Regions from separate parts of the Ruegeria sp. HKCCA0370 genome, predicted to be linked through region 2. Evidence: riboswitches for the same ligand, from Rfam matches in the RefSeq annotation. Region 2 holds a riboswitch; each other region holds the start of a gene.
What was found. Region 2 has a riboswitch for cobalamin ahead of GOW31_RS09410 (DUF1636 domain-containing protein). Riboswitches for the same ligand answer to the same signal wherever they lie in the genome.
Positions count from the first base shown of each region.

Region 1: another riboswitch for cobalamin. It lies ahead of GOW31_RS20275 (hypothetical protein); the one in region 2 lies ahead of GOW31_RS09410 (DUF1636 domain-containing protein).
Region 3: another riboswitch for cobalamin. It lies ahead of GOW31_RS21185 (DUF4198 domain-containing protein); the one in region 2 lies ahead of GOW31_RS09410 (DUF1636 domain-containing protein).

Region 1 covers NZ_WQEP01000014.1:47,270-51,323, reverse strand. Annotated here, with positions in the region: gene GOW31_RS20285 (DNA polymerase III subunit gamma/tau) at 1-827, opposite strand, end outside; gene GOW31_RS20280 (dual specificity protein phosphatase family protein) at 998-1,510, shown strand; gene GOW31_RS20275 (hypothetical protein) at 1,502-1,909, opposite strand; cobalamin riboswitch at 2,000-2,222, opposite strand; gene GOW31_RS20270 (hypothetical protein) at 2,356-3,213, shown strand; gene rsgA (ribosome small subunit-dependent GTPase A) at 3,253-4,054, opposite strand, start outside.
Region 2 covers NZ_WQEP01000003.1:154,995-159,048, forward strand. Annotated here, with positions in the region: gene GOW31_RS09400 (ABC transporter substrate-binding protein) at 1-770, opposite strand, end outside; gene GOW31_RS09405 (ABC transporter ATP-binding protein) at 784-1,560, opposite strand; gene GOW31_RS09410 (DUF1636 domain-containing protein) at 1,557-1,913, opposite strand; cobalamin riboswitch at 2,011-2,208, opposite strand; partial or broken gene GOW31_RS09415 (D-lyxose/D-mannose family sugar isomerase) at 2,309-2,925, opposite strand; gene GOW31_RS09420 (carbohydrate kinase) at 2,990-3,916, opposite strand; gene GOW31_RS22020 (ROK family protein) at 3,947-4,054, opposite strand, start outside.
Region 3 covers NZ_WQEP01000018.1:19,669-23,722, reverse strand. Annotated here, with positions in the region: gene cbiQ (cobalt ECF transporter T component CbiQ) at 1-331, opposite strand, end outside; gene GOW31_RS21195 (cobalt ABC transporter permease) at 331-906, opposite strand; gene cbiM (cobalt transporter CbiM) at 903-1,514, opposite strand; gene GOW31_RS21185 (DUF4198 domain-containing protein) at 1,521-2,306, opposite strand; cobalamin riboswitch at 2,438-2,637, opposite strand; gene GOW31_RS21180 (ROK family transcriptional regulator) at 2,759-3,883, opposite strand.

The sequences.
Region 1 (4,054 bases), on a different contig from region 2:
AGTGCGCCCGCGGCGTCGCCGCGCAGGATCATATCCATAAGGTCCAGAACGCGGCCACGGTCCGCCAGTCCAAGCATTGCTCGGACCTGATCGGCGGTCGTCTCGCCAGCCCCGTGCGATATCGCCTGATCCAGCAACGAGGTCGCATCCCGGGCCGATCCTTCCGCTGCTCGGGTGATCAATGCCAGCGCGTCTTCTGCAATCTGGGCGCTTTCCGCTTCGGCGATCTTGCGCAGCAGGCCAATCATGTCTTCGGGTTCGATCCGGCGCAGGTCGAAACGCTGGCAGCGGGACAGCACGGTGACAGGGACTTTGCGGATTTCAGTGGTTGCGAAGATGAACTTCACATGCGCGGGCGGTTCTTCCAACGTCTTGAGCAGCGCGTTGAACGCGCTGGTCGAGAGCATATGAACCTCGTCGATGATATAAATCTTGTAACGCGCGCTGGCGGCGCGATAGCGGACACTGTCAATGATCTCGCGGATGTCGTTGACGCCCGTACGGCTGGCGGCGTCCATCTCCATCACGTCGACATGGCGGCCTTCCATGATGGCGACACAATGTTCGCACTGACCGCAGGGTTCGGTCGTGGGGCCACCGGTTCCGTCGGGTCCGATGCAGTTCATCCCCTTGGCGATGATCCTTGCGGTCGTGGTTTTGCCGGTGCCGCGAATACCGGTCATGATGAAGGCCTGCGCGATCCGGTCGGCCGCGAACGCGTTTTTCAGGGTGCGCACCATGGCATCCTGACCCACCAGATCGGCAAAGGTTTCCGGGCGATATTTGCGGGCGAGAACCTGATAGGCGGGGTTGGAGCTGTCTGTCATGTCTTCTCGTTGGGATTCGGTGCTTGGGCACAGCGTAGTGGCCACCGTTGCCCGCGTCCACAGCGGGGCGCGATGATTTTTGATTTAGAAACGAGTCGCTTTCGCACTAAACTGCATCAGCGGATTTAATGGCTCATTTTGTAAAGAGTTCTTTGGGGAGGACAGGATTCATGTCGCAGTTGGTGATCTACGCCCTGCAAGTCGGTGGCGGAACGCTGGCGCTGACCTCGATGCCCGGACGCGGCGGAGATTACTCCAGCGATCTGGATATGATCGCAGCCTGGCAGCCGGGGCTTGTTGTTTCGATGACGACGGATGTCGAAATGCTTCAGGACGGGGCGCAGGAATTTGGCAGCGATATTCAAAGCCGCGCCAGCCGATGGGTTCACCTGCCGATCGAAGATTTCGGAGCGCCGACAAAAGCGATTGATGACGCGTGGCCGTCCGTCAGCGCCGCGGCCCGGCACGCGCTTTCCGGCGGAGGTCGCGTATTGGTACACTGCCGCGGGGGATGTGGCAGGTCAGGTATGGTTGTCCTTCGGCTTATGGTCGAATGCGGCGAACGCGCGGACACGGCGCTGCAACGATTGCGGGCGGTGCGCCCTTGCGCCGTCGAAACGGATGCGCAACTGGCCTGGGCCTCTCGGCGCGCCCAGGCACAGGTCAGTCTGGATTCAGATTGAAATCTGCATGGGCGCGCAAGCAGGTTTTCGAGGCCGGATCGTGGAAACTTCGATCATCGCGCAGGGTGGGGTCTTCACGACGCCGGATGGCATCGCACTGAACGTGTTTCCGAAGATCAGGTCGGCATAGCCGTTCAGCGGCTCAATTGCGGTTTCGGGCTGCGTTCCGCAAAAGACACGAATGCTGTCTGATCGCGCGCGGAAAATTGCATGACATCCTTCGGCGCAATGTGACAGCTCGCTGCTGCCCTCAATCTCGAAATCGTCACTTGTGGCCGAGGTCGCCTGGGCCATGGCTTCGGATATCGAGCGCGCCAGCCGCGCCAAAGCGGGACAGGTTTTGCCCGTCCGCTGACATACTGTTGCACTGAATTCATGTGTTTTTGTCTTCCAGATCATCCTGCGCCCTCCGCGCTTGGTGGACAGGATATTGGGGACAGGTGGAACAGCGTGATGCCGTCAGGACCTGCCCGGACACCCCGCCCGAGTTTCGGTTTCGTTTCCGATGGCAGGTCTCCTGACTTGCGGGTCATCGCTTTGCCGACCTTCCCAGCCTTCGGGGCCAGTGGTGTTTCGGCATCGCTTACCGCTTACAGTTGCGGGGGCAGTCGCGGATTTGGTTGTTGCCTGCATGACCAGACATTACCGCACCGTGTTCCCTTTTCATCCCGACCCCTTGTGGAGGCCGGAAACCATCACACAACCGCTAGCGTTTGAGCACGCATCGAGTCAAGCCGATCTTTTGGCCGGACGCTTGGTCATGCTGGATACGATGTTGGTTCATGCATAGTGTCGAGGGCGTTGAGGTTCGGAAACCGGATTTACCAAGCGCAAAGCCAGAGATCATGTTGGACACAGAGCAAACGGTATTGACCGAAGAGTTTCGCTTTCCGTCCGGGCAGAAAACACTGTCTGCTCGGTTGTACAGCCCGCTGACCTCGCCCGAAATCGTCGTCGTGCTGAACAGTGCAACGGGTGTGCCGCGCGATTATTACCGTCATTTCGCACGATGGCTTGCTGCCGAGCAGGGTATGGCCTGCCTGACCTATGACTATCGCGATTACGGGCATTCCTTGACTGGCCGCCTGAAAGACTCGCGTGCGACCATGGCGGATTGGGCCTTGATCGACATGCCCGCGGCACGGGCGGAAATGCGCAGACGGTTTCCCGATTCGCAGCATTGGACCATCGGCCATTCGATCGGCGCAATGTTGGGGCCTGTGCAGCCGGATATCGATCTGATTGACCGGATGATCTGTGTGTGTTCGGGGCTGGTAACTGTAAGCGACCACCCGTGGCCCTATCGTGGTTTGGCAGGATTGTTCTGGTATGGTCATGCCCCGCTTTTGGCCCGAGCCCTTGGCTACCTTCCCGGAAAGGCGATCGGGTTCGGCTCGGATCTGCCGGCATCGGTCTATTGGCAGTGGCGCAAATGGTGTACGGCGCCTTTGAACTATGTGCCTGAAATCGGGCATGAGTTACCTGCGGCGCAGTGGAAGGATTCTGGAACGCCCGTGGATTTGTTCACCTTCGAGGACGACCAGATGGTGCCGCCGGACGCGGTTTGGCGGCTTGCGGATCTTTACGGCCCCGATGCCAACCGCCACCTGCTGAGCCCTGCCGATTTCGGGTTGTCCGAGGTTGGTCATATCGGAGCATTTGCCCGGCGCAATGCAGCGGTTTGGCCGCGACTGATCGCTTGATCAGACGCGGCGCAGAACGGGCCAGGCCCCGACCCGCCATCACCGGTTGCGAAGTTTCTTTTCCTTCATGACGCCACGGACCATCTTGCCGAACGCTTTGTCCCGCGCCCGGGACTGCGCGACGGTTTCAGAATTGCGCTGATCTTCGCGCCGAAGCTTGCGCCATCGGTCCAATCGAGCCGGATCAAGCGTGCCGTGGCTTATTGCCTTTTGCACGGCACATCCGGGCTCGGAGCTGTGCTGGCAATCCGAAAAACGGCAGTCCCGGCTCAACTCGACAAGGTCCGAGAAAACGTCGTCGATCCCGTCCTGAGCGTCCAGCAGGCGCAACGCGCGCATTCCGGGTGTATCGATCAACCAGCCGCCGTTGCGCATCCGGTGCAATGCGCGTGCGGTTGTCGTGTGTCGGCCCCGCGCGTCATCCTCGCGAATGTCCGAGGTGGCAAGATTCTGATCGGTCATGGTATTGGCAAGTGTCGTCTTGCCAACGCCCGACGAACCAACCAGCGCTCCGGTCTGGCTTTTTGGGCACCAGGACAGAACCTTTTCAACCTCTGCCGGGTCCAGCGCGTTGATCGCCAGAACCGTCAGGAACGGGTCCAGTGATTGCACCTGCCCCGCGAAACTGTCAGGGTCTGCCGATTTGTCGGCCTTTGTCAGAACAACGACCGGGTAACACCCCGCCTGATGCGCAAGCGCCAGATATCGTTCCAGCCGGGGCAGGTTGAAATCGGCATTGCACGAGCTGACGATGAACAGCACATCGACATTGGCTGCGATCAGTTGCGTCGCGGCACCTGTACCGGCGGCGCGTCGGTGCAGCAGGCTGCGCCGGTCGAGA
Region 2 (4,054 bases):
TGATAATCGAGCAGCACCAGAAACTCCGGGTTGGCCGCTGCCACGGCCTCCCACGACGTGCGGCCCCAGCTGGTACCCAGATCATGCGTCACGTTCGCGCCACCCGCCGCTGTGATCATCGCATCGGGAATGGCGAACTTGCCGGCGGTGAATGGAGCATCGGCCGGTCCGTCCAACAGGAATACGCGGGGCTTTGCCAGATCGGCTGTTTTTGCTTCGATGGCTGACAATTTGTCTTTCCAGCCGGCAACCAGCGCCTCGGCCTTGTCTTCGACATGCATGACCTTGCCCAGACGCAGAACGTCATCAAACAACAGGTTCATGCTGGCCTCGGGGCGATCCTTGTCCAGATGCACGCAGCTTTCGGACAGGATCATGGTCTTGATACCAAAGGGTTCCAGCGTGTCGGGCGTGACGTCACCGCCGGGTTTCATGCCATAGTACCAACCGGCAAAAAACAGATCGGGTTCGACGGCCACAAGGTTTTCAATCGTCGGGTATTTGGGGGCAAGCTCTGGGATATCGCCACGCTGAGCATCAAAATCAGGGCTTGTTTTGTACCAGCCGGTAATTCCGGTAAGCCCCACGATCTTGTCCTGAAGGCCGAGCGCAAAGGCCATATCCGCCATGTTCATGTCATGCACGACCAGACGTTCCGGCGCCGAGTCAAAAGCCAGCGGTTCGCCGCAATTGTCCACGGTGACGGCTTCCGCTGCCGCGCCACCTGCCAAGCCAGCGAAAACAACCACCGGCCAGAGTTTTTGCATCATATTTAAGCTCCTGTTATTGTGACAATTTCCGTTTTCGGATATCCAGTGCGGGGATCATGCGGCCTTCGTGCTGAAAGCACAGATAATCCACGCCGAATGTCTCACGTACCCGGTCTGGGGTCAGAACTTCGACAACAGGCCCGAACCCCGTCAGACGCGTGGCTTTCATCAGCGCCACATGGGTGGCGAATTCCGGGATCATGACCAGATCATGGACGATCATGACGACCGTTACCCCCAGATCAGCAACCAGAGACAGCATGTGCCCCTTGGCATCGGGGTCCAGATGGTTGGTTGGCTCGTCTAGAAACAGCAAGGACGGGTTCTGGGCCAACGCGCGCGCGATATGTGCGCGCTGACGTTCTCCGCCGGACAGTTGACCCATCGTTTTGTTGGCAAAATGCGACAGCTCGGTCGTCGTCAGAACCCGTTCCAGATCAGCCTTGTGCTGAGCCATCGAACGTTCGCCCTGAATCGGGATTTGCCCCAGCGCAACATAGTCTTGCAGGCGCATCCGCCCGTCAGGCATTTCCTGCTGCCCGACCACAGCAATGGAGCGGGCACGTTGGCGGGCGGACAGGGTCCGAAGGCTTTGGCCTTCTATCCAAACATCACCCAAGATAACCCGTTCGATCCCGCACAGCAGTTTCAGCAGAGTGGTCTTGCCGGCGCCGTTCGGCCCGGCGATTGCCAGAATTGATCCTTCTTCCAGACGAAAGGACACATCCTGCAACAGGATATCGCCATTAAGAGCATAGTACTCCAAATTCTCGGCAACCAGAAAACTCATGAAGCGCCACCGGACGGCAATGCGGGTATTCGCGACAAGGTCTTTGCGAAAAGGGCAGGGGGGCGGTCCGAGGCGCTGGTCCAGCCATCGTCACTGTCGCCGAACTGGGTCGCGAATTCGACCAAGGCGGACAGGTCGTGTGATGTCGTGATATCGCCAAACAGGTACTGCGCTTTGCCCGGGGCCTGAAATCCGACCGTCATGGCCCGTTCACAACCTGCCATGCACGCCACCATTCGGGTTTCAAAACCGTCAGGCAACCGGGCATTCAGCACGTCTTGCGCAGCCTCGGCAGACATCGCCCCCTGACATGTTGAACAGATCAGAACGTAGTGATCAGAATAGCAGGTCATAGCCATCTCCGTCGTTTGCCAGACGCAGACAGAGGGCACATACCCAGATATTACGCAAACGCGCCATCAAGCCTCCTTCCGAGACGCCCCGCCTCGGGTTGGTTTATAGTGCGATGGCAGGTCTCCTGACTTGCGGGTCGTTGCTTGGCCGACCTTCCCAACCCATGCGGGTCAGTGGTGAAGTGGCGTCGCTCACCGCTTACAGTTGCGGGGGCAGTCACGGACTTGGCACATTCCAGCGCCGCACCGTGTTCCCATTTTCATCCCTTACGGAACCATCCCGCTCAGCTAGTCCGGCAATGCCAGACTTGTCAAGCGGCAGACGAAGGCGGTGGTAGATGGAATTGCAACAGCCGCGCCAGCTGTCCTGCTGCGCCAGCCCGGACCGAACGGTGTCAATAGTCTGATACAAGAAGGAAATCCGGCTCGAAATCTTTCTCGACCTTTGAAAACCGTGGAATTGGCTTTTCAAACACATTGTCCGTACGGTCGTCATTCACGGTCGATACCTCGCCAATAAGGCAATCGCCGCGCTCGGCCCAAAAAGCGTGCCAGATGCCGGGCATCAGAGTTACGCTTTGCCTCGGCTTCAGCCGCACGTACTCTTGGGGTTGCAAGGTTACAGGGCAGGCATCGCTGGGGACCGTCACCGGGTTGTCGCGGTCGACGCCACCGTTTGGATCCGACGCATGAATTTCCAGAACGAGATCGCCGCCGCCCCGGTTGATGATGTCTTCTGCCTTGATAATATGCCGGTGCATCGGAGAAAGCTGATTGTCTTTCAAGATCAACAGTTTTCTGCACAGAGCATCCCACGCCCGGATTTCAGATCCTTCGTCTAACCAATGCGTAGAGTGAACGGGAATAGGCAATGTTCGTCGAAACGGCCTTGTGCGTAATTGGTAATGTTCCATCCCAGCCTGCAGCTGCGGACAGTTTCGACCAAAGAGATGCGCATTTTCTCGGGCGATCAATCCGCAAAGAGCGGCTATGCGGCGCCGAAAGATTGAATGAACGTCTGGGCCTAGGGCTTGATGTGGTTGATTTCGGATCGTTTCATCATGCCATCCCGCAGATCAAAGTTCGTGCGCCCAAGGGGGTTCTGCCCCGGCTCGGGAAACGGTCACGGCCGCCACGTCAGCGCCCAGTTCCATGGCTGCTTGCAGGCTTTCAACCGTCAATCCGCGCAGACCTGACTTGGTAAGATGCCCTGCGCGGCTGAGCTCGGTCAGGACGCCGGCGTTGAACGTGTCACCTGCACCGATCGTATCGACCACTTCAACGGGTTTCACAGGAACCGAAACTTCGGAACCACCCGCCAGGTAACCGTGTGCCCCGTCGCTGCCACGCGTGACGATGACAACGGAAGGACCCGCCTGCAACAGCACAGACGCTTTTGCGGATTCGGCTTCAGCGCCCGGAATGATCCAGTCCAGGTCCTCGTCTGAAACCTTGACGATATCCGCACGCGAGATCATGCGGTTCAAACGCGTCCGAAATCGGGTTTGATCCTTGATGAAATCCGGGCGGATATTCGGGTCCAGCATCACTGCCCGGTCGGAACCGTGGCGGTCCAGAAGGGCGGCGTAGGCATCTGCGCAAGGTTCACACGCAAGGCTGATTCCGCCGAGATACAGGGCAGAGACAGCAGGAAGCTGATCGGGCATGTCTTCGGGCAGCAACATCCGGCCCGCAGTGTTTTCATCAACAAAGCTGTACGACGCGTGTCCATCCGAGAGCTGCACAAAGGCAAGCGTGGTCGGACGGTCCGAGGTGATCACATGTGTCGTGTCCACATGGCTCGCTTTCAGCGCATCGATCAGTTGTTGGCCGAACATGTCCGATGACAAACCTGTCAGCATCCCTACCGGAACACCCAGACGTCCCATCGCGACGGCTGTGTTCAGAACTGCACCACCAGTATGTGGCACAAAACCAATTGCGCCCGATGCGGTCGGTTCTAAAATCATATCTATCAGCGCTTCACCACAGCACAGGATCATGTCTTGGTCCTTTTAGGTAAGAAACTTCGGTTAGTCTGGTTGCTGTCTCAGCGCGTTCTTGCAGAAGTTGTTTGCGCCGATGATCCCGAACTCTGCCTGTTCAGATACGTATAGGTTCAGGGAGCGGCGCAAATCGCT
Region 3 (4,054 bases), on a different contig from region 2:
CCTGCCAGCTTGCGGAGAATCCCCAAAGCGTGAACATCGGATCCCCGGGCATGGAAAAGGGCAACAGGACCAGCATGAACAGGATGAACCCATCCATCATGGCCATTCGCTTCAACGTCTTTCGCCGCGGCAGACGTGAAACTATCAGAAGCGAAAGCGACACTGTCAGCGCCGCGCAAAGCGCGCCGAGGGATGACAGCGCCACGGTCACGACCGCAAAAACAACTGCCATGACGATCCGCATCCGAGGATCCAGCAGGCTGATCAGACCTTCTGGTCCGTCACCGGCTTCGGACAGTGTTTTTTCCTTGTGCCCCAGAACGTGTGCCATCAGGAGGCCAGCTTGCGGCGGGCCGCCATGTAAAAGCCCAGACCAAACAGACCAACGATGTACCCGATCCCGCCAAGGATGGTTTGCAGGTCATTCTGTTCGCGATAGGCCGCAATCTCGCGCCTGAGCGGGCGCAATTCGTCACGTACGGCCTTGGCGATAACCTGCTGCTCTTCGGCGCTGAGAGACGCCGCCGAACCGCTGGCTTGCGTCACAGCAGCCGAAGATGAGCCACCGTTTTCTGCCACGGCAACGCCCATGATCCGCGCGACATCTTCGGCAGACATCGTGACTTCGGCCACATGCCCGGCGCCAAGGTCGGCAAAGAAGGTGTGCGCCACGGCCGAGGTCGGCGTGTAGACAAAAAAACCGTCCGCATCCGTGACCGATCGACCCAGCTCGGCCCCATCCGGGCCGGTGACAATGACCTCGGTGCCGTTTGCCATGTCGCCGTTAGAAAAGCCAATTTCGCCCTCGATGACGTCTCCCGACTCGAAAACGCCGGCTATGACCTTGTGCGCCAGGGCAGGCACAGGTGCGCAGCACACGGCCAATATGACAACCAGATGCTTCATGTGGCTGCTCCTCTGAAAAACAGCTCGGGCTTGACCTTGCGCGCCAACAACACGGCGAACCCGGTCAAAATCGCCTCGATGGCCATGACAGGAATATGGGCGAAGAAAACAAGCTTGGCGGCAGGCAGAAATTCATCCCCCGACAGCGCCAAGGAAAACGCGACCATGCCGGTTGTCGCCGCAATCGCAAATGCGCCGCCGACGCCCCCCCAAATCGCACCTTGCAAAGGCGTTCCACGCGCGATCAGACGACCGAACAACATTCCGGCCACCACTGCGGGAAAGGCGATATTGACGGTGTTGATCCCCAACACCGTCAACCCGCCAAAGCCGAAAAAGACCGCCTGTAGCAAAAGCCCGACGAACAAAGCCGGGAATGCGGCCCAACCAAGCAGCAGCCCGGCCATGCCGTTGAGGATCAGATGGACCGACGACGGACCAATGGGCACGTGGATCAAGGATGCCACGAAGAAACTGGCTGACAGCACGCCCGCAGTGGGGATGCGATCAAGATCCAGAGACCTGAGACCCATGGCGATCCCGCCCGCGGCGGCTATGGCGCCGCCAATTACAACCGGGTTGGAAAGGGCTCCGTCGACGATGTGCATTTGGGGTTACTCCAGATCCCAGGCACGAATCCAGATGACCGCATCCTGGCTGAGTTCTTTGCCCTCATGTTCGGTTGCCGGACCGGAACCAAGGGCGGCGAAACCCCAGTAACCGGCTTTCGGAACGCCGAACGAAAAGTACCCGTTGTCGTCAGATATTGCGACCACCGCACCACCCGGCATAGGAGACGCTTTCGGTGCAGAAACGGCCGAACTTTCCATGTCGGGTTCGGCGGCCATGTACTCGATCTCGATCTCGGCCCCCGCAACCGGCTGACCATCAGCCAGCACACGGCCCGTGAAAGTCGAACCCGCGATGATGTTGGTCGGCTTGTTCAGCGGGATAATCTCGGTCGGCAGACCCACGGGATTCATCCAGTCGGTCGGCAATTCGTTGCGGTTCAGGAAGGCTTTGGTGAGCTGTTGGATATAAATGTCTTCGGATTCCTCATAATAAGGCTGAGGAACCGTCACCAGCACATAGTCGCCCGAACGTTTGACCGGGACACTGCCCTTGAACGCCGCGCCCTCGTTTTCCCCGCCGGTGAACCGGATAGGTTCCAGCGTGTCCAGCAAATCGGTCTTTTCACCGTTGTGGATCACATAGAATTCCTGCGGCTTTTCAAGATCCATGACATGGCCATTCTCGAACGGATGCCAGAAAATCAGTTTGACCGGCACATCGCCCGGTTTCTCGATCATGGTGTCCGTGGTGTATTCCAAAAGGAAATGCGCATTTGCGATGGCAGGAAGAGCCACCGCGGCAGCGGCTGCGCTGAGCAGCGTTTTCATGAACAGTCGTCCTTGTCCCGTCGCGCCAATCCCGGCGCGAAATTCGTTTTGACCACGGGACATTCAACGCCAAATCACCCTTTCAGGCATCCTGGTCCGACGCACATCCCGTCGCCGATTAGGAGTGCCCCTTGTGAGGGCACATGTCCGGCAGGTATCCTGACTTGCGGGTCAAAGCGTTGGACTGGCCTTCCCGGGCAACCCCCAGTGGCGTTTCAGCCCTGCTCGCCGCTTACAGTTGCGGGTGCAGTTGCGGAATTGGGCCTGAGCCCGCACCGCATTCCCTATTGATTCCAGAGCAAGCCCCGGAACCGGACATGCCGAGCGGCTTGCCAGACAACTCAGCCCTCCGTCAACGAAAATGTGTTACGGCCATCGAAAATAATGAGCTCGGCAGTTTGCGAGAGTGAACCAGTTTGTGAAATATCCAAGGCAACAAGGTGATTTCACATCTAAGCTTCTGAAAGATACCTTTCCGACAACGGCAGGCTCGCCGCGCCCAGTGAGCGTGCTTCCGGGCCCACGGTCCCTGCCAGCACGGCAGGGCGCTCGAGACCGGTCAGGTTAAGCTCAGACAGTTTGTCTTCGACCATTTCAACCAAACGCGCCTTGATGTCCTGCGGCATCCAGCCGTCAATCTTCACGCATTCGAAATCTATCAGGCTACAGGATGAGACAATTGCAAAGGCAATCCCGCTCGCCGTCTGTTTCAACCAGTATTCCAGTTGAACTTTTGGCACATCCCAACGCTGGGTCGTTTCCCAAATGGAATGCGACGTGACACCTGCTGTGGTGATTGCACGCTCGAGCACGTACAGGCTGGCCACGTCGATAAGGGGTCTGACACCACCGGCATCATCTGGCACAGGCAAGGGGCCGATTGCGCCCGCGTTTCCACGCCCCGAAAAGATTGCGCCATTGAGGACCACACCGCCGCCAATGAAAAACCCGATATAGAAGTACAGGAAATCCCTGGGCCCATCGGCTGGACCGAATACCAATTCCGCCCCACAAGCCGCAGTGGCGTCATTTTGCAGGAATACCGGAATATCGAGGCGACGCGCCAGGTCAGCCTTCAGGTCTGATACGCGCCACGGGTCCATTTCTTCCTGAGGAACCTGAAGGGTCTGGGCCCAGTCCCATAGGTAGAACGGCATGGCAATCCCAAGTCCCGCAATCCTGCCTTTGGCCTCAGGCGACATGGATGATATCATTTTGCCCAGACTCTCAGTGGAAAACTCCAAAGTGGCTTTCGGCGTTGGATAGTCATAGGTTCGCCGATCGCGTTGCCGCACATTTCCGACAAAGTCAGTCAAAACCAACTCGGCACTGCGACGCCCCACCTTGAGCCCAAAGAAAAAGGCACCATCCGGGTTAAGTCGCATGGGAACGGAAGGTTGCCCGACTTTCCCGCGGACCGGTTCGCCGCGCAAAAGCAAACCATCCTTCTCCAACAGCCGCATGATGACGGAAACGGTTTGTGCCGACAGTCCTGTCATGCGCGCGATCTCGGACTTCGAAAGGGCCTGGTGACGCCGGACAAGCGACAATACAAGCCGTTCGTTCCGGGCCCGCATCCCGCTTTGGTTGGTTCCGCGTACCTCTGACCCGTGCAGGCCAATCGAATTTTTCCGAGATGAATTTTCCGGCACGACCACCCCTTTCCTGCTGAAGAATGAGAAAGCCCGCCCGCACTGTCAATAATAAATAAGAGTGATTTATTTATTGACTCAAAATTCGAATCTTGT